2 regions of the Enterocloster sp. HCN-30185 genome follow, and region 2 is predicted to be linked to the other one. Evidence: predicted binding sites of a transcription regulator. Region 2 holds the regulator's gene; the other holds the start of a gene.
What was found. Region 2 encodes Rex, which represses fermentation and respiration genes when NADH is low (regulators of the CRP and FNR family bind a similar motif). Its sites were predicted from a motif close to ATTGTTAANTANTTAACAAT; they were not measured.
Positions count from the first base shown of each region.

Region 1 (7,327 bases), on a different contig from region 2:
TGAGGAAGATATGGCACGCAGCGGCCTGAATCTTTCGGCTGATGTATTAAAATCAGGCCATCATGGCAGCCGCACCTCCAGCAGCCCTGAATTTTTAGAAGCTGTATCTCCATCCTGGGCCGTGATTTCCTGCGGCAAGGGCAATTCCTACGGCCATCCCCATAAGGAAACCTTAAAAAAATACGCTGAACACCGCATTCAGGTACTGCGTACGGATGAAAAGGGTACCATCATCGCATCCAGTTCTCCGGAAGGACTTACCTGGACCTATACCAAAAAATAAAACATTATAGAAACGCTATAGGAGGGATATTTTATGATCTGCATTGTTGACCGAATCGAAGAAACCACAGCTGTATGCCAGAGAGAGGACCGCTCTGTCTTTACTCTCCCGCTGTCTTGTCTGCCTCAGGGCGTAAAGGAGGGAGATGTCCTCCGGGAAGAAAACGGAGTTTTCAAAACTGACCCGGACGAAACCAGTGAACGAAGAAAACGCATCCGGCAAAAAATGAAAAATCTTTTTTCTCTTGCACCTTTTTTCCTTTAATGATACCATAGGAGTAATTTTATCACGCCTGTATCCCACAGCATACAGAGCTTTTTTATGGAGGATGGATCAATGGAACTGATATTACCCAAGAAATATGACCCCAGGCTTACGATCCGTGAAACACAGGATGCCATCAAGTACATACGCGATACCTTTCAGAAGGAAATGGGGCGTGAGCTTCATCTGGAGCGTATCTCCGCTCCCTTGTTTGTAGAACAAAGTAGCGGTTTAAACGACAACTTAAACGGCGTAGAGCGTCCGGTCCAGTTTGATATGGCCGGCCTTCCCGGTGAAACTCTGGAGGTTGTCCATTCACTGGCCAAATGGAAGCGCATTGCCTTAAAGGAATACGGCTTTCAGCCGGGAGAAGGTCTCTATACCAATATGAACGCCATCCGCAGGGATGAAGAGCTGGATAATCTCCACTCCTGCTATGTAGACCAGTGGGACTGGGAAAAGGTGATCACCAAAGAAGAGCGCACCATGGAAACCCTGATGGCTACGGTACGGGAAATCTTCAAGATCATCAAGCATATGCAGCATGAGGTCTGGTACAAGTATCCCCAGGCCGTAAAAGAGCTTCCGGATGACATCTTTTTTATTACTACAGGCGAGCTGGCACAGATGTATCCCGACAAAACGCCAAAGGAGAGAGAAAACCTGATCACCAAAGAGCATGGCTGCGTATTCTTAATGCAGATCGGCGATAAGCTGGCAGATGGAAAGCCCCATGACGGACGCGCACCGGACTATGATGACTGGAAATTAAACGGCGATATCCTGTTCTGGTTTGATACCTTAAACTGTGCCCTGGAAATCTCCAGCATGGGCATCCGCGTGGATGAAGCTTCTCTTAAAGAGCAGTTAAAAAAAGCCGGCTGCGAAGACCGCATGAACCTTCCTTACCACAGGATGCTGTTAAACGGAGAACTTCCCTACACCATCGGAGGCGGTATCGGACAGTCCCGTCTGTGTATGCTTTTGCTTGACCGTGCCCACATCGGAGAAGTACAGGCCAGTATCTGGCCTGCTGATATGCGGGCTGTATGCAGCCAGCATAAGATCTATCTTCTGTAAAGAGAAACGAGGGCGCCGCCATGGAAACTATTTCTCTTTTCTTTCTCATTGAGGCTATCGGCACTATTGCCTTTGCCTCCTCCGGTGCTATGACTGCGATCCGAAAGCGTCTGGATCTTCTGGGAGTGATCATCCTGGGGGAAACAACCGCCGTCGGCGGCGGTATGCTCAGAGACATTCTTCTTGGAAGGGTGCCTCCCAGCCTGTTCATCAACCCGATCTATGTGATCATGGCCTTTGTAACCGTGCTGGTTCTTTTTCTTATCATCCGTTTTAACCAGCATATTCTTACCGGCCCTTACATTGTAATCTACGAACGGATCATGAATATTTTTGACGCCGTCGGGCTGGCTGCCTTTACGGTCACAGGCATCGACACTGCCATGATGGCAGGCTATGGCGATTATCGTTTCCTGTCTATCTTTCTGGGAGTTCTTACCGGAGTAGGCGGCGGCGTTCTCAGAGACATCATGGCCGGACAGACGCCCTATATCCTGAAAAAGCATGTGTATGCCTGCGCATCTTTAGCCGGGGCTCTGTTTTATGTATATCTGTCCGACTTCCTGGGAGGAAGTATCTCCATGGTAGCAGCTGCATTCCTGGTGGTTCTGATCCGCCTGTTAGCTACCCGCTACTGCTGGGATCTCCCCAAGGCTACAACGGATGAGATCGGATAGATGCATTAAAAACGCATATCTGTCAAATGCATCAGTCAAAAATGCGTTTCCCTCAGGAAGAAACTCCTCCCACGGGAAACGCATTTTTATATTTCAGTATTTACATTTCAGGCATTGGCCGGCTGTGTGTCGGAAATCCCTTCGTCATTTTTGTTGATCACATCATAAGCCTCTGCAATATTTAACATATGATCGCCGATACGCTCATAATCTGTAAGCATCTCAGAATAAAGAATCGACGCCTCAACATTACAGCTTCCCGCTCTCATGCGGTCAATCTGATTCTGGCGGAATTTACGGGTAATATCATCAATCTTCTGTTCGATTTCCTGTACCTTCGCCAATTCAAACTTCTTCTCTCCTGCAGCCGCCTGCTCCAGAAGCTTCATTCCCTTGGAGCAACTGTCCGCCATAACGGAAAACTCGCTCTGGGCATACTCGGAAAAGGACAGATCCTTTTCTAAAATGGTCTGGGCATACTCAGCCAGGTTCATGGCGTGATCGCCGATACGCTCAATATTTCCCAGAATAGAATACATCTTATTCAGTGTTTCAATATCCTTTGGCGTCTGGTCCAAAACAAGAACACGGGATATCTTTTTGGAAAGACGGACATTTGCAAGATCGATCTCCTCTTCTCTGTTTTCAATCTCTCCGATCCCGTCTTCGCCGGGTCCCTGCTCTACTGCCAGGAAGCTGGCGTCTACGTTTTTAGAAGCCGCAGACAGCATATCACGGATTTCTTCATGGATCTGGCTGATGGCAATGGTGGATACTCCAAGGTGATGCTTAGAAGCCATAAGTCCCTGAAGCCAGTGATCTTCGTCCATAACCTTAACCTCGGTATCAGGAAGAATCCGCTCTACGATCTTAACCAGCACACTGCCGAAGGGAAGCAAAAGCAGGGACGTTCCCAGATTGAATACCGTATGGACATTTGCAATCTGCGCCATGGGATTTCCCGGAGCCAGGCTGATCATCACATCTGTAAATGGAGTTACAAGGCTTAATACAACAAATACCACTGTACCGATCAGGTTAAACAGCAGATGGATCGCTGTAGCGCGCTTTGCGTTGCGGGTCGTTCCAATGGAAGCCAGAACTGCCGTAATACAGGTACCGATGTTCTGTCCGAACAGAACGAATACCGCGCTGTACAGATCAATGACGCCGCTCATGGCCAGAGCCTGTAAGATACCGACAGACGCGGAGGAGGACTGGATCAGCGCCGTGAAGCCTGCGCCTACCAGAATGCCCAGAAGCGGATTGCTGAATTTCGTCATCATTTCCACAAACTGCGGTTCTTCTCTTAAAGGAGACATTGCAGAGCTCATCATATCCATACCAATAAAGAGTACGCCGATGCCTGCAACAATACCGGCAATATGCTGGATCTTCTTATTCTTTACAAATACAAGGATGGCTACTCCGACAAAGGCGATCAGAGGAGCCAGAGCTCCAACATCCAGAGCGATCAGCTGACCTGTGATGGTCGTACCGATATTGGCGCCCATGATAACCCATACAGCCTGATTTAAAGTCATCAGACCGGAGTTAACAAAGCCCACTACCATAACCGTGGTAGCGGATGAGGACTGGATCAGCGCCGTGATCACAGCTCCCACTAAAACGCCCAGAAAACGGTTGGAGGTCAGACGCTCCAAGATCTGCTTCATCTTGTTTCCGGCTGCCGCTTCCAGATTGGTACTCATCATCTGCATTCCGTAAAGGAACAGTGCCAGGCCGCCTAAAAGTCCTAAAAGCAATTCAAATCCCATGATTTCTCCTTTTTGGTTCAGATTCAGAGACATTTGATATCGTTTTTCGGATAATATCCATTTATCCATCAAAACAGGCACAAAATATAAGACATAGCCTGTATACCGCAGCAGATACGCTCCACCATGTCTCTGTCCTCTTTTCCCTTTTTTTACATTTTTTTTACCTTTTGTTTACGTATTCTCATTATACGGGATATTTCATTTCTAGTCAATATAGTTTCCCTGAGGTAATGTAAAGTCTGTGTAAATTATATGTAAAAAGGCTCCGGTTTCCTTCTGAAAACCAGAGCCCCTTTCTGTGATATGATCGTTACATCAGTGACTGATACAGCGCCTTGATATCCTCAAAGGTCGGATCCTTTGGATTGCCGGGACGGCAGGCATCATCCATTGCAGACTGCGCCAGGAAATCTACATCCTCAGGCTTAACGATTTCCTTTAAGTCAGCGGGAATACCTACATCTGCAGACAGCTTCTTTACAGCCTCTACGGCAGCCTTCCGGTATTCCTCCTGGCTCATGTTCTCTGCTCCTTCTACGCCCATGGCAATAGCGATGTCCCTGTACTTGGTTCCCGTACAGGGGGCGTTATACTCCATAACAGTCGGCAGAAGGATGGCATTTGCAACGCCGTGAGGTGTATCATATACAGCGCCCAGAGCATGCGCCATAGAGTGGACAATACCAAGTCCTACATTGGAAAAGCCCATTCCGGCGATGTACTGGCCCAGAGCCATACCCTCGCGGCCTTCCTTTGTATTTTCGCAGGCGCCTCTTAAATATTTTGAGATCAGCTCGATTGCCTTTAAGTGGAACATATCGGTCATCTCCCATGCGCCCTTTGTTGTGTATCCCTCAATGGCGTGGGTTAAAGCGTCCATACCGGTAGATGCCGTCAGACCCTTTGGCATGGAAGCCATCATATCCGGGTCAATTACTGCTACTACAGGGATATCATGTGTATCTACGCATACGAATTTGCGCTTTTTCTCCACATCTGTAATAACATAGTTGATCGTAACCTCTGCTGCGGTTCCTGCTGTAGTGGGAACTGCAATGATCGGAACAGACGGGTTCTTGGTAGGAGCAACACCCTCTAAGCTTCTTACGTCCTCAAACTCAGGATTTGCAATGATGATTCCAATGGCCTTGGCCGTATCCATGGAGGATCCTCCGCCGATGGCGATCAGATAATCAGCGCCGGATGCCTTAAAAGCGGCTACGCCGGTCTGTACATTTTCAATCGTAGGATTCGGCTTTATATTGGAGTAAATCTCATAGGACAGGCCTGCTTCATCCAGAACATCTGTCACTTTTTTTGTCACGTTAAAACGGATCAATTCAGGATCCGAGCATACGAATGCTTTCTTAAAGGCTCTTGCCTTTGCTTCATTTGCAATCTCTGCAATTGCACCTGCACCGTGATAAGAAGTTTCATTTAATACAATTCTGTTTGCCATGGTTCCTCTTCTCCTTTTCTTTCTCAGGATCTTCCCTGTTTGTTAATATTATAACAGCGCCTGAAAAAAATAAAAGTGACAAACAGGGTAGTCTGTCACTTTCTATGTCTTTTTTGTGAATTGTCACAAAATGGTTTATGCAGATGTTACAAAAGCTGCAATTCGTCAAATACTCTGGCAAGCTTGGGGGGCAGGGCTTCTACCAGCTTTTTAGCCATTTCCTCAGGCGAGTCCTTCATGCCCCCTAAAACCCATTTTACAGTCATATAGACGGAACCGCGGCAGTACATCTCAAGAAGGAACTGTATTTCTTCACTTAAGGGACGGCTGGTTCTGCGGTTGATCAGATCCCTGTAAAACTGAAGGATCAGCTCAAAATCATGTTCCTTTACGGAATTGCGGTCATCGCTTCGAAATGCTTCCGTAAAGAAGACCTTTTCTGCACGGATAAACGCAAACTTCTGTGTCAGGCTTTCTCCCACAGTATGCCCCATGCCGATCTGCTCAAAGGACTGAAGAACCAGCTTGTCAAAATACCAGTTAATTAAGTCGTATTTATCCAGAAAATTCCGGTAAAATGTCTGGCGGGTAAGGCCGCAGCCTTCCACAATATTTTTTACGGTTATCTTATCTACCGAAGCAGTCTTCATACACTCCTTCACCGAAGCTGCCAGCCGGTATTTTGTTTTCTCCTGTTTTGTAAGTTCCATGAAGCTCATCCTTTCCGGCACTGCTGTGCAAAGAGAGTACCGCCTGCTCTTTCTTAAGCATACCAGAAAATCAGCTGCTTTTCTATCTGTTTTTAAAGATGTCCACCAGAGAACGCCACATTTTTACCAGTACGTTCCACATCCGTTTCAGAGGACTTACCTCCGGCTCCTCTGTTTCTGCGTCCAGCGTCTTGTGTTCCTCATTCTCCAAACTGATCTCATCTGTGCGGAGCACAACCTGCAGGGTTCTGGGTTCCGGATTTTTAGAAGATGTAAAGGATACCTTTTCCGCGTCCGGATCCATAAACAGGAATCTGTTTTCCGTATCGAATTTATCAAGCTGGCTGTCGATCACATCCTTCATGGTACGGCCGGCCCGACGGATCCCGGCTGTACTGTCAAGCACATTCAGACTTTTATTTAAAAGCTCCATACTTGCCATAAGGCTGTCTTTTGCTGCCACATCCATCTCGTCGCTGGAGGCTTTAAGCGTATTCTGAACCAGTGTCAGGGTATCTGTAGTGCTGTTTAAAGCCTCCGTGGTTCTTTCCGTAAGTGCACTCATATCGTCCAATGCGCTCTGAAGATCCGGATAGTATGTATCCAACGAATCATGGAGCGCCGTAAGATCCTCAATAAGAAAGTCCATATTGTCCACCAGATCCGCACTGTACTGGGCAGAATCGGAAATATCCTCCATCAAGTTTCCTGCTGTCTGGGTAAATTTCCGGCTGTCTTTGTCGATTTTTCGGAGCATCTGCATCAGCTGCTGCAGCTGGGAGCCTGAAGAAGCCACAAAAGGCACCTCTCGTTTTTCAATCTGTGCCTTTGGAACAACCGCACGGCTGATGGTCTGGCTGCCGGTATTCTCGTTCTCAGGCTCATTGATTTCCAAGTTTTCGTCTTTCTCTGGTTCCGAAGCGTCCGGTGCCTCCGGTTCTTCTGAGCCCTCCGGCTTCTCCTGCTCCTCCGACTCCTCTGGTTTCTCTGAGCCCTCCGGTTCCGAAGCTTCCGGTTCCTCTAACTCTTCCTCTCCCTGATCCTCTGGAATTTCAATCTCTGGCACTTCTATT
Region 1 is NZ_JBBKBT010000006.1:118,219-125,545, reverse strand. It holds gene WKT10_RS08900 (ComEC/Rec2 family competence protein) at 1-283, shown strand, start outside; gene WKT10_RS08895 (DUF3006 domain-containing protein) at 317-547, shown strand; gene asnA (aspartate--ammonia ligase) at 620-1,627, shown strand; gene WKT10_RS08885 (trimeric intracellular cation channel family protein) at 1,648-2,304, shown strand; gene WKT10_RS08880 (Na/Pi cotransporter family protein) at 2,412-4,082, opposite strand; gene fucO (lactaldehyde reductase) at 4,396-5,544, opposite strand; gene WKT10_RS08870 (TetR/AcrR family transcriptional regulator C-terminal domain-containing protein) at 5,691-6,254, opposite strand; gene WKT10_RS08865 (methyl-accepting chemotaxis protein) at 6,337-7,327, opposite strand, start outside.
Region 1: fucO (lactaldehyde reductase) is a predicted target of Rex. The motif match lies at 5,583-5,602, and genes of this name have one in related genera.

Region 2 (7,327 bases):
CTGTATCAAGGGCCAGATGGATTTTGGCCGTAAGGCCTCTTTCCTTTGCCAGACAGGATAATTCCTTGGCTTCTTTTAAACGGAACATAGCCGGGGTGATCTTGTACTGCAAAAGCTCCTCAAACCGCTGTCTGTGGGTCACACCTAAAATCAGGATCGGTTTTTGGATCCCATGGCGGCGCAGATTGATCCCTTCGTCTATATTAGATACCGCATAACCTTCCACATACGGATCCATGGCCCAGGCCACCGGAACTGCTCCATGGCCGTAGCCGTCTGCCTTTACGACACCCATAATGGCTGTAGAGGCCGGAAGGGCCTCTCTCATAGCTTTCATATTAGAAACAACGGCATCCAGATTTACCGTTGCATATACTCTGCTGTAAGGTCTCATTTTGTTTTGATTTCCTCCTTCTGCCGATCCATAAAGGCCCCGGCTGCCTCAGCAATCTCTGATGCAAGCAGGCTGTGAAGCTTATTTCCGGCTGCACGCTCTCCTGCCAGCCCATGAATATAAACGCCCAAAGCGGCTGCTTCCTCTTCCTCCATTCCCAGGGCCATCAGCCCGGCCAGGATGCCGGTAAGCACATCTCCGGATCCGGCCTTTGCCATAGCGCTGCTTCCGCTGGTATTGATATATAAAGTCCCCTCTTTTCCTGCGGTCACGGCTGCCGCATCTTTAAGAACGCAGGTAATCCCGTAGTGGGATGCATAGGAAAATGCCGCAGCCGGAAGATCGGCCTGAATTTCACTGATTTTCTGGCTTGTAAGCCGCGCCATTTCCCCCAAATGGGGAGTGATCACAATATTTTCCGTATAGTAGGAGGTCAGATAGGGGTGAGATGCAATGGTATTTAAGCCGTCCGCATCAATGATCACAGGCACAAAGGCGCTTGTAAGGATATCCTCTACCAGATATTCCACATAAGGCTCGCTTCCAAGACCAGGGCCTAAAACCACCACATCTGCCCAGTTCATCTCAGCCTCGATCCGTTCCTTAAAATCCTCTCTCCCGCCTAAAAGCTCTTCCGGACGATAAGAAGAAATAATGGCTTCCGGAAGAAGGGTCTGTAAAACCGTCCTGTTTTCTTCCACGGTCAGGATTTTTACAAGTCCAGCTCCGGCCCTGTAGGCTCCAAGAGCGCTAAGATAAGCTGCTCCGCTCATGTTTTTAGAGCCTGCTGCGATCAGCACGCGGCCAAAGGTCCCTTTATTTGAATAGGCTTTCCGCTCCGGTACCCGGTTTAAATCGCTTTCCTCGCAGGCATACGCCATAGAGATCGGATCCTCCTCTTCCGGCTCTGCCCTTAAGGCCTCCTCAGGAAAACCGATGTCTGCAACCGTAACATTTCCCGCATAGTCCCTTCCCGGATATACGGCAGTTCCAATCTTCTCCCAGCCAAAGGCTACGGTTTCATCTGCTTTCAGAGCAATCCCCATCACCGCTCCCGTACCGGAATGGATCCCGGAAGGAATATCGACAGCAATGCACCATGGCTTTGTTTTTCCATTCCCTTTAAGAATCTCTGCTGCAAGCTCCATACAGGCTCTGTATTCTCCCTGGATTTCCCGGCTTAATCCCACACCGAAAAGGCCGTCGAAAAGAATCCCGCAGTTTTCTGCTTCCTCTTTCATAAGTTCCCATTTTTTTACAGGTATCCCCAGCTTCCTGGCAATGGAAAGCTGGAGCTTTAATTCTTCTGTCGCCTTTTCCTCTGAACTGGCCAGAAAAATAACTGCAGGAAGTCCTTTTAAATAAACCATCCGGGCTGCCGCCGCTGCATCCGCTCCATTATTTCCCACACCGCACAGCGCCCAGACCGGACTGTGTGCGGCAAATGCTCGGGCTGCCTTTAATGCGCAGTCTGCGACCGCCAAAGCTGCCCGCTCCATTAAAACCAGGGAAGGAATCCCGACCTCATGGATGGTGTAATGATCCACTGCTTTCATCTTTCTACCTGTCAGAAGGGTTCTCATATCATGTTCTCCTCTCTGCGGACGTTTCCTTTTCGCCCACTGCAAATGCCATGGCAAAATCCTCTGTATTGGAGATAGACACATGGATCTGTGTCAGCCCCATTTCCTCAGATCGCTTTTTAGCGCCGCCGTAAAGATTGACATAGGGTTTTCCAAGCTCATCCCGAAGCACCTCGATATCTCCGGGCATAAATCCCCGGAACCCGGTGCCGAACATCTTTGCCACGGCCTCCTTCACAGCAAAAGAGCCGGCCAGCTTAGAGGCAGACCCCTTCGCTTGCCGGCTTTCCGTCTCCGTAAATGTGCGAGCGACAAAATGAGGCCTCCTGCAGGCCTTTTCCATGCGCTTTATTTCGATCAGATCGGTTCCAACTCCCAGTATCATCCTACTTGCTTCCTGTGCGTTCGTTTTTTTCATCCCGGTCCAGCATACTGCATACCCGGTAGGACAGCCGCATCAGACTTTCAGACAGATGCACATTTTCCACAACTACATCCTCCGGTACAACAAGATCCGTATGGGCGAAATTCCAGATTGCCTTGATTCCTGCTGCTACCAGACGATCCGCAATCTCGGGAGCCTTTGTCTTTGGTATGGTAAGAGCCGCGATCTGGATCTCATTCTCTTTTATAAAGCTTTCCAGATCGTCCACGGACCGGATTTCAATCCCGCGGATCACCAGACCGATCAGCTTGGGATTGATATCAAACATCCCTTTGATCACAAAACCTCTCCGTTCAAAATTTGTATAATTGGCGATTGCCTGTCCCAGATTTCCGGCTCCGATGATGATCAGATTGTGCTGCTGGTCGATTCCCAGAATCTTTGCAATTTCCGAGTACAGATATTTTACATTATAGCCATAGCCCTGCTGTCCGAAGCCGCCGAAATTATTCAGATCCTGGCGGATCTGAGAAGCTGTAACCTTCATGCGGTTGCTCAGTTCATTGGAAGAGATACGCTCCACTCCTTCTTCAATCAGCTCCCCCAGATAGCGGTAATAGCGGGGCAGTCTCGAAATAACCGCTTTCGATATTTCCTTGCGTTCCATCCTGTGCCACCCTCTCCTTATATGATTCAATCTAATGCTTTCTATTATAATCGGGCGTTAAAAAAATGTCAAATCACTTTCAGGATGTTCTTGAAAAAAATATGTTCCTATATTATACTGATTGGTGCATATTATGCAAAAAACATAGAATTTATGCTAAAAAAGGAGTTTTGAAATGATCCTGTCATGCAGCAACATCAGCCGGTCCTTTGGAGATAACCATATCCTCAAACGGGTCTCATTTCATATAGAGGAACATGAAAAAGCCGCTGTCGTAGGGATTAACGGCGCGGGAAAATCCACTCTTTTAAAGATCATCATCGGTGATCTGGCACCAGATGAGGGAAGTGTAACCTGGGCCAAGGGCGCTTCCATCGGATATCTGGCCCAGCATCAGGATCTGGAGGGCGCTGAGACCATTTATGACGCTCTTTTAGAGGTAAAGCGGCCTATCCTTGAAATGGAGGAGCGTCTACGAAACCTTGAACAGTCCATGAAATCTGCCTCCGGTGAAGAACTGGAGGCTATGCTTTCCGAATACAGCCGCTTAAACCACGCGTTCGAGCTGGAAAACGGCTACGCCTGCCGCAGTGAAATTACGGGGGTATTAAAGGGTCTGGGATTTTCAGAGGATGAATTTTCAAAGCCCATCCAGGCGCTCTCCGGCGGCCAGAAAACCCGTGTATCCTTAGGCAAGCTTCTCTTAACCAAACCCGATATCCTGCTTCTGGACGAGCCCACCAACCATCTGGATATGGAGTCTATTGCATGGCTGGAAACCTATTTAAAGGGCTATTCAGGAAGCGTGATCATCGTGGCCCACGACCGGTATTTCCTGGACCGTGTGGTTACAAAGGTCATCGAGCTGGACAATGGCACCGCCACTGTTTTTTCCGGCAATTACTCCGCCTACAGCGATAAAAAAGCCATGCTCAGAGACGCACAGATCCGTGCTTACTTAAATCAGCAGCAGGAAATCCGCCATCAGGAAGCGGTCATTGCCAAATTAAAATCATTTAACCGTGAAAAATCCATCCGAAGGGCAGAAAGCCGGGAAAAGATGCTGGATAAAATCGAGCGTCTGGAAAAGCCAGTGGAAATCAACGATTCCATGGATATCCGTCTGGAACCGGACGTAGTCAGCGGAAATGATGTACTCACCGTCACAGACTTAAGCAAGTCCTTTGATACTCAGACATTATTTACACATGGCAGCTTTGAAATCAAACGTGGGGAACGGATTGCGGTTATCGGAAATAACGGTACCGGAAAGACCACGCTTCTTAAGATCATAAACGGCCTGATCCCTGCTGATGCCGGAGAAATCCGCCTGGGCGCCAAGGTTCATATCGGCTACTACGATCAGGAGCATCAGGTCCTCCACATGGATAAAACCCTGTTTCAGGAAATCCAGGATACCTATCCCAATATGAACAACACTCAGATCCGCAATACCCTTGCTTCTTTCCTCTTTACCGGTGATGATGTGTTTAAGCTGATCAAGGATTTAAGCGGCGGCGAACGGGGCCGCGTTTCACTTGCAAAGCTTATGCTTTCTGACGCCAATTTCCTGCTCCTTGACGAGCCCACCAACCATCTGGACATTACCTCAAAGGAGATTCTGGAAAGTGCATTAAACCGATATACAGGAACGGTGCTTTACGTGTCCCATGACCGCTATTTCATCAACCGCACCGCTACCCGGATTCTGGATCTGACCGGACAGTCCTTTATAAATTATATTGGCAATTATGATTATTATCTGGAGAAAAAGGAGGATGTGGAGGCTGCATTTTTTGCAGGACGAGGCTCTGAGGCTCCAAAATCAGCTTTAGGCCGTCCGGCTGATGCCGGAACGGGAGCTTCTTCCGGTACCGCTGCCTCCTCTTCTGCTTCAGATACAGGGGCCAAGCTTGACTGGAAGGCTCAGAAGGAAGAGCAGGCCAGGATCCGCAAACGTCAGAATGAACTTAAAAAGACCGAAGACGCCATCCACCAGTTAGAAACAAGAGACAGCGAGATCAATGAGCTGCTGGCGTTGGAAGAAGTCTATACCGATGTGTCCAGACTGATGGAGCTGAACAAAGAAAAGGATTCCATCAGTGAAAAACTGGAAAAACTTTACGAATTATGGGAGGCGCTGGCAGAGGAATGAAATTAAAACGTATTCTGGCTCTTCTTGGAGTCCTTCTCCTTGCAGGGCTTGTTCTCCTGTTTTTTATTCTGGCTCTTACCGGGGCTTCCAAAAATACACTGATGGCTGTGGCTTTTTCGATCCTCTTCTTTTCCGTCCTGTTTTATGCTATGGCGCTGATGGCAAGGGTATTAAAGCATGGGGACGATCCAGGTCAGGAAGAGGATGAACGAAAAAAAACATTGTAGGTTATTGATAAAGCGGGAACCTCCCGGGAGTATGTCTTCATAGGCTGCGGTCATGAAAATGACCGCAGTTTCCTTTTTTACGATAGGATCTGAATTTCTGCTGTCAACCTCTGCAGTTCATTCCGTGTAAATCTTACTAATTTTTTTCTCTATGAAATCCCCTTAATGGCTGCTTCCCCATCGGATGAATACCATCTTCTGTTTCACGGACAGGGTATTGTCCTGCCAGCTGCTCTAAATATTTCTTTCATTTTTTCAGAAGGCTACCGTAATATTCTTCCTGTGTCAACTATACATCCCACACATTTACTGGATTTCTTTTTTATTTTCATTATCGGGTTTTTCTCCCATTCCCGGTTTATTGTCCATTTCTCCGGGTCTTTTACCATTCTCCGCTGGTTCCCTTTCCATGGGCGCTCTCCCGCCTGTGGGAACTTCGCCGTTCTCAGGCCCCCTACCGCCTTTAGGAGTCTCACTGCCAACGGGAGCCTTTCCATTTTCAGGAATATCGGCGCCGTAAACAAGACTGTCCATAGTAATCATTTTCTCCTCCGTACCGGCTGTTAATGAATAGCTTTCTCCCTGTCTGATATCCGGGCTGCTAATGAGGACAGATGAATATTCTTTTTCTGCTTTCCAGGATAAAAGCTCTGTGCCGTCACTGTTTTTCAGGGCGATCTGCGTTCCGGCTTCCTGCGGATTCAAAGTAACCATTATTATCCCCTGGGTAGAAGATAGATCAAAGTTTTGTGCCATACCGGATGCGCCTGATGAAGCAAAAATTCCTCCTGTGACCACTGCTTTTCCATTATAATCCAATGAACTATTTCCACCATTGACCGGTCCGGATAAATAGGTTTCTCCACCGGAAATCATAAGATCTCCATTTGAATCAATCCCATCTCCTGACGCGTTGATTCTCAGACTGCCGCCTGAAATTGAAATATAGGCTCCTTCCATAGATACAAACGGATCTTGTCCTTTTTCCATACTGCTTCCGTCTCTGCCTCCGGCAGCATTCACACCGTCGTCAGATGCTGTAATATCGATCTGTCCTCCTGTAATATCGATCGTCAAACCTTCTATTCCTTCGTAGCTTTCTGAAATCTTAATACTGCCTCCGGAAATGGCAGCTCCGTCATCTGCATGGATTCCATCATCTCTGGAAGACAGAGTGTAATCTCCTCCGGTGATAAAAACATCTCCATTAGAGTGGATTGAATCATCTTCTGTATCCAAACAATACGTTCCCTCTTTCAAAAGCATTTGTGCTCCGGCCTTTATACCTTTCGCACTTTTTTCCTGCTCCTCCTGTTTGTGTTGTTCCAGACTGTTTTTTTCTTCTGCGGAAACGCCTCCCTGTCCTGTAGTTATTTCATAGGTTCCATTTTCTGCCAGCAGCCAGTTTCCAGCGCTGATCCCGTCACCCTGGGATTGGATTTTAAATATTCCATCCTTCAGATAGATAAATCCAAGAGTTTCATCTTCATCATTCTCAGAGTGAATTCCATCTTTTCCTGAAAGGATTTCATACGTTCCCTCAGCAATGCGCACACTGTCTTTTCCTTCAATCCCATGCTCAGCCGCCGAAATCTCATAGCTGCCATCAGCAAAGATCAGATCGGCTTTTGACACAATCCCGTGTCCGGCTGCTGCGGTTACTATAAGTTTTCCCGTTCCGTTGAACAACAGATCGGCTTTTGAGAAGATTGCCCCATCGATCGTATCCTCATCAATGTCTGCGTAGACGCCTCCATTTGATACGGCGTTTTCTGTACCATCTGCCAGCGTAAGAAACACTTTATCGGCAGACGCAATATAGACCGCCGCCGAATCCTGATTGGAAATGGCTGCCTGGTTAAATACCAGATGTACTTCATCTGTAGTTTCGGCATTTACAATGAGCATACCGTCTG
Region 2 is NZ_JBBKBT010000004.1:247,993-255,319, forward strand. It holds gene alr (alanine racemase) at 1-394, opposite strand, end outside; gene WKT10_RS07000 (NAD(P)H-hydrate dehydratase) at 391-1,977, opposite strand; gene acpS (holo-ACP synthase) at 1,979-2,362, opposite strand; gene WKT10_RS07010 (redox-sensing transcriptional repressor Rex) at 2,364-3,029, opposite strand; gene abc-f (ribosomal protection-like ABC-F family protein) at 3,205-5,184, shown strand; gene WKT10_RS07020 (hypothetical protein) at 5,181-5,411, shown strand; gene WKT10_RS07025 (carbohydrate-binding domain-containing protein) at 5,718-7,327, opposite strand, start outside.